3 regions of the Heyndrickxia sp. FW510-T9 genome follow, and region 1 is predicted to be linked to each of the others. Evidence: predicted binding sites of a transcription regulator. Region 1 holds the regulator's gene; each other region holds the start of a gene.
The links. Region 1 encodes LexA, which represses DNA repair genes until DNA is damaged. Its sites were predicted from a motif close to CGAACATATGTTCG; they were not measured.
Positions count from the first base shown of each region.

Region 2: recA (recombinase RecA) is a predicted target of LexA. The motif match lies at 1,915-1,928, and genes of this name have one in related genera.
Region 3: AC3WJF_RS05630 (Y-family DNA polymerase) is a predicted target of LexA. The motif match lies at 1,691-1,704, and genes of this name have one in related genera.

Region 1 covers NZ_JBYSWK010000070.1:4,166-8,459, reverse strand. The annotation lists gene glnA (type I glutamate--ammonia ligase) at 1-929, shown strand, start outside; gene AC3WJF_RS21455 (hypothetical protein) at 1,085-1,249, shown strand; gene AC3WJF_RS21450 (hypothetical protein) at 1,439-1,678, shown strand; gene lexA (transcriptional repressor LexA) at 1,738-2,358, opposite strand; gene yneA (cell division suppressor protein YneA) at 2,526-2,849, shown strand; gene AC3WJF_RS21435 (YneB family resolvase-like protein) at 2,860-3,507, shown strand; gene AC3WJF_RS21430 (DUF896 domain-containing protein) at 3,610-3,840, shown strand; gene tkt (transketolase) at 3,968-4,294, shown strand, end outside.
Region 2 covers NZ_JBYSWK010000001.1:248,204-252,497, reverse strand. The annotation lists gene rny (ribonuclease Y) at 1-531, opposite strand, end outside; gene recA (recombinase RecA) at 786-1,823, opposite strand; gene AC3WJF_RS01220 (competence/damage-inducible protein A) at 2,038-3,288, opposite strand; gene pgsA (CDP-diacylglycerol--glycerol-3-phosphate 3-phosphatidyltransferase) at 3,501-4,079, opposite strand; gene AC3WJF_RS01210 (helix-turn-helix domain-containing protein) at 4,231-4,294, opposite strand, start outside.
Region 3 covers NZ_JBYSWK010000007.1:60,862-65,155, reverse strand. The annotation lists gene AC3WJF_RS05635 (YolD-like family protein) at 13-345, opposite strand; gene AC3WJF_RS05630 (Y-family DNA polymerase) at 342-1,628, opposite strand; gene AC3WJF_RS05625 (YqzH family protein) at 1,810-1,956, shown strand; gene AC3WJF_RS05620 (FeoB-associated Cys-rich membrane protein) at 1,998-2,171, opposite strand; gene feoB (ferrous iron transport protein B) at 2,184-4,193, opposite strand; gene AC3WJF_RS05610 (FeoA family protein) at 4,190-4,294, opposite strand, start outside.

The DNA.
Region 1 (4,294 bases):
TCTTATTCAAATTAGATCAAAAAGGTGAGCCTACACTTGAATTAAATGATAATGGTGGTTACTTTGATCTTGCCCCCACAGATTTGGGTGAAAATTGCCGTCGTGATATCGTACTTGAATTAGAAGAAATGGGATTTGAAGTAGAAGCATCGCATCATGAAGTAGCTCCTGGGCAACATGAAATTGACTTTAAGTATGCGCACGCATTAAAAGCATGTGATGATATCCAAACATTTAAGTTGGTAGTTAAAACAATTGCTCGTAAGCATGGGCTGCATGCAACATTTATGCCTAAGCCATTATTTGGAGTAGCTGGTTCTGGAATGCATTGTAACCTATCGTTGTTCAAAAAAGGTGAAAATGCTTTCTACAATAAAAAGGGTGAACTTGGATTAAGTGATGTCGCTTATCAATTTATTGCAGGTATTATCAAGCATGCAACAAACTTTACTGCCGTAACCAATCCGACTGTTAATTCATACAAACGATTAGTTCCTGGTTATGAAGCACCTTGTTATGTAGCGTGGTCTGCACAAAATCGCAGTCCTCTTATTCGAATTCCTGCTTCTCGCGGTCTAAGTACACGCGTTGAAGTACGTAGCGTAGATCCAGCAGCAAATCCATATTTGGCTATGGCAGTGTTATTAAAATCAGGCTTAGATGGCATTAAAAATAATTTAAAAGTACCAGCTCCGGTTGATCGCAATATTTATGTGATGAATAAACAAGAGCGGGAAGAAGCTGGAATTGTAGATCTTCCATCAACACTTTATCAGGCATTAGATAATTTAAAGTCGGATGAAGTAATGGTTAGTGCGCTTGGAAAGCATATTTTGGAACATTTCCTTGAGGCGAAAGAAATTGAATGGGATATGTTTAGAACGCAAGTCCACCCTTGGGAAAGAGAACAATATTTAAACATGTATTAATAGAAGAACCCCTTGATACCAGCACTATTAAGGGGATTTTTAATTGGTTAGAAAATAAAAAGATATTTGCATATATATTTTAGAACTCTTATTTGTTTTATTTACATTTTATTGCTTTAACTACAAATACTATTTTTAAAAAGGAGTGAGATTGTGTGAAATGGAATGATGAAGCGGCTCCAAATAATAATTTACCTTCTGAGGTACTTCAATCCTCCAAGTTTGTTTCTACTAAACAAAAGGATCATGCGTTTTCGGAGGAACTCTCGGACGGAGGAGAAAGGGATAAATTTATCAAAAAACAATCCATGAAGAAGTAATGAAAGCACCTATGATGGTGCTTTTTTCTTTGGATAAAAGTTGGAAATTGGTTTAAAAAAAGGATGAGATATGAAAATAATCCAATCATTTTTAAAAATATAAATAAAATATATTAAGAGAAAAGATATTCATGAAGGTAATGGGGACGAGCATAAGATATATCATTAGAAAATCGGAGGTGGTGTAAAGTGTTTGAGGTATATGATGTTGCCATTATTCCGTTAATCCTTGGTGTGGTGGAGCTGTTTAAGAGGGCGGGATTTCCTAAAAAATATTCACCGTTCATTGCTGTAATACTCGGACTCTTATTTGGAATATTTTATTTAGGCACTAATATAAAACAAGGAATTATTGTTGGTTTAATGCTTGGTTTATCTGCAAGCGGATTATATAGCGGAACAAAAAACATGACAAAAAGTGATAAATAAGTCTACTAAAAATAATTTAACCCAAAAGGATAGGATATTCCAACCTTTTGGGTTTTTATTTAATGAATTGCTTGACGATATAGTCCAATTACTTTTCCTAAAATAGTTACATTCGGTAATATAATTGGTTCCATTGTAGAATTTTCCGGCTGTAGACGAAAATAATTCTTTTCTTTAAAAAATCTTTTAACAGTGGCTTCATCTTCTTCTGTCATAGCCACAACGATGTCACCGTTATTTGCTGTTTGCTGCTGACGGACAACCACATAATCCCCGTCTAGAATACCAGCCTCAATCATACTTTCTCCAACGATTTCTAACATAAATATATTCTCGTCAGAAGGTGCTAGATGTTCCGGTAATGGGAAATAATCTTCGACATTTTCTATCGCTGTAATTGGCATTCCAGCTGTTACTTTCCCGACAAGAGGAACATTCACAATGTTTTGCTGAGGAATCGTATCATCTAAATTAAGAACTTCTATTGCTCTTGGCTTTGTGGGATCTCTACGAATTAACCCTTTACTCTCAAGCCTTGATAGGTGACCGTGTACGGTTGAACTGGAGGCTAGTCCAACTGCCTCTCCAATTTCACGAACGGATGGTGGATAGCCTTTCATTCTTACTTCCTGTTTAATGAACTCCAAAATATCTAGCTGTCTTTTTGAAAGCTTTGTCATATATAACACCTCTACAATCGAAGATTCGACTATTTATTAATTTAATTATATCATTACCTTTTTAATTATACAAACATAAGTTCGAAAAAAATGTTGACATCAAACATGCGTTCTTATTATACTTAAAACAATAAAACGAACATATATTCGAAAAAAGGGGATATCTTATGTTGAAATTATGGAAAAATTATTCATATGCTATTATTCTAGTTATTCTTTCATTATTGCTTGGACTAACAATGATCATTCAATTAGATGACCGATCCAATTCATACGAACATATTATTGTATCTGAAGGTCAATCGTTGTGGGAAATCGCAGATACATATAGAATGGAAAATGGAATGTCACAATTAGATTTCATAAAATGGGTTCAAGATGAAAATAATTTAAGCACCACAAATATTAAAGAAGGACAGACAATTGTAATACCAATAAAAATTAAAAATAAAGTTGAAAAGGTAACACAATTAGCTTCTGAAGCAAAGTAGGTAAATTAATATGAATGCAATTATTTATTGTCGAGTTAGCACTACGAAACAATCCCAGGAAACATCTTTATCTCGCCAGGAAGAAGAGTTAATTTTGGCTGCGAAAGAATGGAACTTAAAGATTGTTAATATTATCCACGATCAAGCAAGTGGGTATGATTTAGATAGGCCGGGAGTACTAGAAATGCTTGATAATATAAAAGACAAAGAGATAGAGTCGATTATTGTGCAGGATGAAACGAGAATAGGGAGAGGAAACGCCAAGATTGCTTTACTTCATTGTCTAAAAAAAGAAAATGTGAAAGTATATTGTTTAGATAATAATGGTGAACTAGAGCTTTCAGACTCAGATTCTATGGTGTTAAATATTGTGAGTATGGTCGAAGAATACCAACGCAAATTACATAACTTGAAAATTAAACGCGGGATGAAAAGAGCGGTGGCAAATGGGTATCATCCTGAAAATAATTTGGAACGGAATGGAAATGTATTAGGCAGAGAAAGAAAGAGTATTCCAATAGAAGAGATTGCGCGATTAAGAAATAATGGACTTACATTTGCGGAAATTGCTGCCACATTGCGCGGCTTTGGTTATAATGTTTCAAAAGCAACAGTACATAGAAGGTTTCAAGAGTTTTCGCAAGAAGAAAAGCTATAGTTTAAAAGAGTCCATTCTTGATAAAGGACTCTTTTTTTAGTAACATAACTCTTATTAAAGTAGGGTTGATTTATTTTCATCCTTCTAAAAAGGAGTAAATTTATGCTTTCAAAAGAAAAAATATCAAGAATAAATGAACTTGCAAAAAAGTCTAAAGAGCAGGGGTTAACTGTTGAAGAAGCGAAAGAACAGTCTAGACTTAGAAGAGAATATTTAGAGTCTTTTCGTTCATCTATGAAAAACACGATAGAGACAGTTAGAGTTTTTGATCCAAATGGAGAAGAAGTTACACCTAAAAAATTGCGAGACCTGCAAAATAAAAAGCTACATTAAGGAATATTAATGTAAACCTTTTTTAATATATTTTTAAAAATTATATGGTAATTTATTGAGTTAATATGCTAAACATAAGATAATATGTAATTGAATGTTATTTTTTTATTAGAAAGGATGCATAATTTTGTTTGATAATACAGATCAATTATCGGTAACAACTATTCGTACACTATCAATTGATGCAATCGAAAAGGCAAATTCTGGTCACCCCGGGTTACCTATGGGTGCTGCCCCAATGGCATACACTTTATGGACTCGATTTATGAATCACAACCCTAAAAATCCAAAGTGGTTCAACCGCGATCGTTTTGTTTTATCTGCTGGTCACGGTTCTATGCTTTTATATAGCTTACTTCATCTATCCGGATATGACTTGAGTATGGATGAATTAAAAAATTTCCGTCAATGGGGAAGTAAAACTCCAGGCCACCCTGAATATGGACATACTGAT
Region 2 (4,294 bases), on a different contig from region 1:
TTCTTTCACCATAATGGCTACTTCGTGTGAGAGTTCATCTTCCACTCTCTTAATAATAATCGCCTTCGCTTCGTCACGGGTTAGACCAGAGATACGTTCTAGTTCTGCTTTTTGTGTTTGTACCATCTCGTCCACTTTGCTTTCCATCTCTTCAATATGTTGTTGTCTTTGATTCAGAGAATCCTCTTTCTTTTCTAGAGTTGCTTCACGCTTATCGAGTGATTCATCTTTACGATCGAGGTTCTCCTCCTTTTGCAATAATCGATTTTCTTGTTTTTGCAATTCATTTCTTCGTTCACGAAGTTCACGTTCAATATCAGTACGAAGTTTATGATTTTCATCCTTTGCTTCTAACAGTGCCTCTTTTTTCAAGGCTTCCGCTTGACGCTTTGCATCTTCTATAATCTGCTCTGCGGCATTTTTAGCTCCTGTTATTCTCGCTTCTGCAAAAGACTTACGAACAAAATAGCCAACAACTACACCAACGATTAGGCCAAGCAAAATGGAGATGATTGCTAATACTGGTGGCATCTTTTCACCTCCCCTTGCTATGAACTTGTATCATGTCTCAAACATGTCGGCTGCAACATTGTTACAAAGGTTTCAATATACAGCACTTAGGCTTCAAAAAATATCATTTTTAAAAAAAATTATACATATTAATTTTATAGTTGTGAATATTTATTGTCAAGGGTTTGCCGAAAGTGATTACATTTTATGGTACAAAGAATAATAAATAAGAAAAAGAGCAAAGCCAATTATTACCATGGCCATGCTCTTTTCGTTTATTCTAATTCAAATTCTTCTTGTGATTCATCAACTGGTGCTTCTTTTTCTTCATCTAAACTATAATGATCACGGATTTTAAACATTACCTCGTCGCGAACCTTTGGATTTTCTTTCAAAAATAGCTTAGCATTTTCACGACCTTGCCCTAGTCGTTCATCGTCATACGAATACCAAGCTCCGCTCTTTTGTACAATATCTAACTCAGAGCCCATATCAATAATTTCGCCTTCTCTTGATATTCCCTCACCATACATGATATCAACTTCAGCTACACGGAATGGTGGAGCCACTTTATTTTTTACTACTTTAATTTTAGTTTTGTTTCCGACGATATCATTTCCTTGTTTTAGCTGTTCCGCACGACGAACTTCAAGACGAACTGAGGAATAGAATTTTAGTGCACGTCCACCAGGAGTTGTTTCCGGGTTTCCAAACATCACACCAACTTTTTCCCTGATTTGGTTAATAAAGATTGCGATTGTTTTTGACTTATTAATAGCTCCTGATAGCTTGCGTAGGGCTTGAGACATTAAACGAGCCTGTAAACCGACATGGGAATCACCCATTTCCCCTTCGATTTCTGCTTTTGGTACAAGAGCTGCAACGGAATCGATAACAATAATATCAATGGCACCACTTCGTACAAGTGCTTCTGCGATTTCTAATGCCTGTTCCCCAGTATCAGGTTGAGATAATAGCAATTCATCAATATTAACACCTAATTTATGTGCGTATACTGGATCAAGCGCATGTTCGGCGTCGATAAATGCTGCTTGACCGCCAGATGCTTGTACTTCTGCTATCGCATGAAGAGCAACGGTTGTTTTACCAGAACTTTCTGGACCATAAATTTCAATAACACGTCCTCTAGGATAACCACCTACACCTAATGCAACATCAAGAGCAAGTGATCCACTTGGTACAGTAGAAATCTTTCTATCCGTTTGTTCACCAAGTTTCATAATAGACCCTTTACCAAACTGTTTCTCTATTTGTTTAAGAGCCATATCTAAGGCTGCTTGTCGATCGCTCACAAATATTTCCTCCTCATTCACCATGTATTCTATTAATTTAATACCTTATCCTTACTATAACTGTTTTTAGGCATTTTGCCAAGTAAAATATCGAACATCTATTCGATTGTTTTTCACTTATAAAGAGCAATAAAAAAAGCATTTACTATATAGAAAATGCTTTTTTTATTAATAAACTTTGTTTAAAATGAGTTTTTTGAAATAAAAAAAAATATCACCTTGGAATTATCAAATCTATCTCTCGTAGCAAGTAATAACATCCATATTTCACACTACGAAGCCTGTTGCTGTTCCGGTTACTAGCAAGATTTAGTAAATATGTTTTGGGCGGATTGTTTTTAATCGAAATTCCAATCCAAATCGTGCCTGGATCTTTCCCTTCTAACGAGTCTGGTCCTGCAACACCGGTGAAACTTATTCCAATATCTGAATCTAGTAAAGTTCGAATATTTTCTGCAAGTTCAGCTGCACACTCCTTACTAACAGATCCGTGCTTTTCTATTGTATCCTGTTTTATATTCACTAATTTCTGCTTCGCCTCATTGGAATAGCATACAATCCCACCTTTAAAAATAGAGCTAACACCAGAAATTGATGCCATATCCGATGAAAACATTCCAGCTGTAAGGCTTTCTGCACTTGCTATTGTAAGTCCCGTACTTAGCAATCTTTTTACAAGCTCGTTCATGAGTGTCGTTTTGTCATAACCATAACAATATTCACCAACTTGCTCCCAAATTGCATGTTCTGTCTTATCAATCATTTTTACTGCCTCGGATCTGGACTTATGTTTAGCAGTAATCCTTAGTGTTACTTCACCATCAGAGGCATACGGCGCAACCGTTGGATTTGATTGATTTGTTATAATGCTTTCTATTTCGGTCTCTAACTGGGCTTCACCAATTCCAAAAAAACGCATCACCCGTGATTCAATATGTTCAATTGTGTCCATTTGCTCAAGGATAGCTGATCTTCCATATTTATCAAACATTGGCTCCATTTCAAATGGGGGTCCAGGAAGAAGCATGTAACAATGGGATCCGTTTTTGATGAACATTCCTGGTGCCATCCCAAAATTATTTGGTAACACTAATGCTCCATCAAGAATTAACGCTTGTTTTTTATTATTTTCAGTCATCTCCCGCTTCACTTTTAGAAAATATGCTTCAATTGAAGTTAGCGCAACTTGATCAGTTACAAGGCACTTCCCTATATGTGCGGAAATAGTTTCCTTCGTAAGATCATCCTTCGTCGGTCCTAATCCACCTGTAAAAATGATTAAATCCGCTCTATTTTCTGCAATCTCAATAGCACTCTTTAATCTTTTAGGGTTATCGCCAACTACCGTATGATAGTAAACATTTACTCCTAGTTCAGCTAATGCAGTGGAAAGAAATTTAGCATTGGTATTTACGATTTGTCCCAATAAAAGTTCGGATCCGACAGCAATAATTTCAGCATTCATTTAAGAAATACCTCCTTTTTACTTGGGGTTGAATACGTATAAATTGTTAAAATCCAAAAGCCGATTTTAACCTATTGCTTTTCGAACCTAATTTAATTTCTAATAAGTATTAGTTTCGTGACATTTTTTTAGTAGTATTACCCATTCTAAAGCTGAATGAAATAATTTAGAGATTTAAGATTACAAATACTACAATGTTTAAGAAAAGAGCCTTACTTAGAGTTTGTAAAAATAGAACGGTTCTTATATATATAATCCCAGCCTGAGTAAACTGTAAATATCATTGCAACCCATAACGAAATGGTAGCAAACGGAATATGAATTGCTTCAAACGGAAAGTTATGTAACAACAACGCAGCAATCGCTATTGTTTGCGCCCACATTTTTATTTTCCCTGGCATAGCCGCAGCAACTATCTCACCTTCTCCTGCTAATATTGCCCTTAATCCTGTAATAGCAAATTCTCTACTAATGATAACGATTACTATCCAAGAAGGAACAGAACCTATTTCTACCAAAATAATAAGCGCTGATGAAACAAGTAATTTATCTGCAAGTGGATCTAGGAATTTCCCGAGATTTGTAACAAGGTTATATTTTCTTGCAAGATGTCCGTCGAACCAATCTGTAATAGAAGCAATAATAAAAATAATAGCTCCTATTAAGTGGGTAGCAGGTAAGCTAATATTTAATAACTCGACATTCCCCCATGGTAACGGTGCTACCATAATAATAATAAAAATAGGAATTAAACATATACGTAATAGTGTAATTTTATTAGGTAAATTCAAGGTACTTCCTCCATTAAATTGTTCTGTCTGAGATATAAATAAAGATCACATTGTGTTTTTACAAGAGTGGCAAGGGATGCTATCCTTGCACACTAGTTATTTCTATGTTTACCAATAAGTTCTAAACCTAAAAATAGTCATCAATTGATGACTATTCAGTTTTTAACTGCTCAAATTGAATTGTAATGTTTTGTGTATTTAACTGTGATGCATAC
Region 3 (4,294 bases), on a different contig from region 1:
ACGCATTTTATTTTAATCTGTTAAGCGGATATCTGCTACATTCTCCAATAAAATGCGATGAACTTCATCAAAATGATCTATAACCCGAAGTTCTTTGTTTATTGGGCTATAATGATGAACTTTCCCGATGATTAGTTCATAGCGATGATTATGATAATGGGTAATCGTGATATTATTACTTGTTTCCATTGCCTCTGTCAGACATTCGTTCATAAGTTCGAATTGCTGCTCATCCAGCTGCTTCTTCTGTTCATACATATTTTCTTTTTTCCAGTCCCGAAGCATTTTCACATGCTCTGGAAGCATTAAGGAATTCCATTTTTTATTCCCTCTATCACGGATCATGCTTTATGTCCCCCTACAAGTGCTGAGCGTTTTAAAGCTGTCCCAGCCTCAGTAAAAGAAATGGCTCTCAATATCGATGCAGAACCAAACTTATCTCTAATTTTATCTACTACATATCCTAAATCATGTAATTTCTCTTTATTAGGCTCAAACAAATTTAACTGCATATTTATATCATTAACAATATTGGAAAGGGTGATTGTTATTTGACGAACACTTTTGCCTGTATAAAATTTATCAAATAAGTTTAAGCATATTTGATAAATTTTCATGGTTACATTGGTCGCCTCTTCCATTGTATAGGATCGATAAAAGCCTCCTCCAAAATCAGAGTCACTGTATCCAATTCCTAAACTAATCGTTCTTCCCGATTTCTTGGAAGCACGAGCTCTGCGTGCTACTTCCTCACACATTTCCAATATTACTACTTTGATTTCATGCTCTTCCTTATAATCACGTAGTAATATTTGGCCTTTCCCAAAACTAATTTGCCCTTCTATGATTGGAGCTCCCAACTCGGATAAATCAACACCCCAAGCATGATGGTAAAGTTGGTTTCCCATAACCCCAAATTCTTTCTCCAAGAATTTCAGGTCATATTTTGCCAAAGCACCTACAGAGAAAATCCCCATTCCGTTTAGTCTTCTTTCCAACCTTCTTCCTATCCCCCACATTTCCCGTAATGGGGATACTGACCATAGTTTGCTTGGGACATCCTCATATGTCCATTCCGCTATTCCATTCTTTGCTTTTTTTGATTCCAAATCTAGTGCTAATTTTGACATAAGCATATTGGGACCAATGCCAATAGTACAGGGCAGTCCAAAGTTTTCAAGAATCTCATTCTTAATCATATGTGCAATTGTTTTCACGTCACCAAATATATTTTTCAGGCCATCCACTTTAATAAACGATTCATCCACGCTGTAGACATGAATATCTTCCATAGGTGCATACTTATTAAAAATTTTTATTAATTCTGTGGAAATTTGTAAATAAGTTGACATCTGCGCTTCCACAACGAGAATCCTGCTGTCATTAGGAATATTAAACAGCCGGGAAGATGCTGATTTAATGCCAAATTCCTTTTTTAATTTCGGAGAAGCGGCGAGAACAATACTTCCTGGTTGCTCTTTGTTCCCAACCACCGCTAAATAGCAGTCCATCGGATCTAGCCCACGCATAACAGCACTGCAACTTGCGTAAAAACTCTTCATATCGATGCATAAAATCTTATGATGTGGGAGTTTGCTGTAATCAACGGTCACTTTCTTCACCTTCATTAGGTTTATTTATTTTACACCAATTAACGAACTTATGTTCTTATTATATTCTATATTGTATTCGAATATACGTTCGATTTCAATTTATATTTTTTGGAAAATAGCTTTATTGTAATTGTTGAAAACCATGTATAATAGGATAGATTTATTTATCTTGTGAGGTTAATATGGAAAGAAATTTATTCTAAAATTAATTCAAAACTGCTTTTCTCAATATGAATATGAAAGAAATTCTTTAGAAATAAACGAGGAAGATTTAGAACATATGTATCGGGAGGTTCTAAAGGAAATAGAGGTGGACGCACTTCTAGCCTGCACGATATTGTAAACGATGTTGTTTATACATATTTGACGCAATAGAAAAACCCCTTACGAAAAGGGGTTTACTTTTTCATTTTTTAAAACGGTATTACAGGCTGATTGACAGTTATTTTTTAACGAACAATGTGCACAGGCACCTTGTTTGCTTTTTCGAACAAATTTATACAATGTAAAGGCAGCATATCCAAAAATAATGGCGCCTATAATAATACTTGCCAACATATTGACCACTCCTTACATTCCAAGAATGAGCTTTCCACCATAATAGACAATTAACGATAGTAAATATGCAATAGCAAGTGCATACACGATACTGAAAATTGTCCATTTCCATGAACCCGATTCATTTCGAATCGCAGCAACCGTCGCTAAACATGGTACATAAAGCAAAACAAATACTAAGAAGCTATAAGCTGATAAGGGTGTGAAATAATGTGACAATAACCCTTGAAGTGCTGTCGAATCCGGCGTATGGTAAATAATCCCCATCGTCGAAACAACCACTTCTTTTGCTAAAAATCCGGTGATTAAAGCTACACCAGCTTGCCACATACCAAATCCAAGCGGTGCCAAAAGAGGAGCAATCCAACCGCCAATAATCGCTAAAAAACTATGGTCCATGTCAACGCCAATGCCACCTGGTCCGAAGTAGGATAAAAGCCAAATGACAACAGAGCCACCAAAAATAAAGGTACCTGCTTTTCGAACAAAGCCTTTTCCTTTGTCCCATGTGCTTCTCCATAATGTTAAAGCGTGGGGAACACGGTAAGGAGGTAGCTCAATGACAAACATAGATGGCTCATTTTTCATTAATACTTTCGAAAAAATTTTCGATAAGACAAGTGCCACAACAATCCCCATTACATATAATGAAAAGACGATAATGGCCTGATGCTTATGGAAAAATGCTCCTACAAACAAAGCATAAATGGATAATCGCGCTGAACAAGACATTAATGGTGTTAGAAGAACCGTTAATAACCTTTCTTTCGGTTGTTCAATTGTTCTAGCAGCCATAATGCCAGGAACATTACATCCGAAGCCGATTACCATTGGGATAAATGCTTTCCCATTTAGGCCCACTCTTTCCAAGACTCGGTCCATGACAAGTGCGGCTCTAGCCATATAACCGGAATCCTCCAAGAACGAAATAAATAGGAACAAAACAAATATTTGCGGGACAAAAACGAGAACACCGCCAACTCCTGCCACTATTCCGTCCGTAACAAGAGCTTGAATAAACGAACTAGCTCCAACTGCATTTAAACCTTCATCTATCCATGTGCTTAATGGACCTGAAATAAAAGAATCTAGCAGGTCCGATAAAGGTGTACCAATCCAATCAAAGGTAACCGTAAACATAAGATACATAAAAGCTAAAAAGATTGGAATTCCAAGCCAGCGGTTCGTTACAATTTTATCAATTCGTTCTGTCCAGTTCTTCTTCTGTTCAGCTTGAGTAACGATACTATCTTGGATGATTTGTTCAATCCAAATTCTGCGCTTTTCAAAGATCAATCTTGAAGCGGATGGAAAAGTAGTACTATCTTTTACATCATGCTCTATCAAGTCAAGTAATTGTTTTAGTCTATCTTTGGCTACCCATTGTTCCAAATAAGCCCGAGCGTCTGGATTCCCATCTAACACTTGAAGTGCGAGCCAGCGAATCGGAAGTTGCAAATCTTGACCTTCTACCAAATCGATTATCTGGGCAATTCCTTTTTCAATTACTTCACTATATTGTATATTTGGAACATTATCTTTTTTATGGCGCAAGGATGTTAGTTGCTGTGTAAGCTCCCCGCACCCTTTCCCGCTTCTTGCGGTAATTGGTACAACAGGAATATCCAGTTTTTTAGATAGGACGGCTGAATCAATATGAATGCCTCTTCTTTCCGCAACATCATTCATATTTAAACCGATGATAACAGGACTCCCAAATTCAAGAAGCTGAATAGTAAGTTGTAAATTTCTTTCAAGTTGTGATGCGTCCACAATATTGATAATGTTTTCAAATTGTTCGTTTAGGAAAAATTGAATAACAACAGATTCGTCCTTTGAAAATGGATAAAGAGAATAGACTCCGGGCAAATCAATGAGATTGCCTTTTATTTCCTTCAATTTTCCTACTTTTTTCTCAACCGTTACACCGCTCCAGTTTCCAACGTACTCATAGGAGCCAGTTAGATGATTAAATAGAGATGTTTTTCCGGTGTTCGGATTTCCAACTAGAGCAGTAATCATGATTCACACTCAACCTTAATTTTTTTTGCATCGCCACGACGAATCCCAATCAATTGACCTTGGCATTCTACCATACATGGACCGCCAAATGGCATTAAACA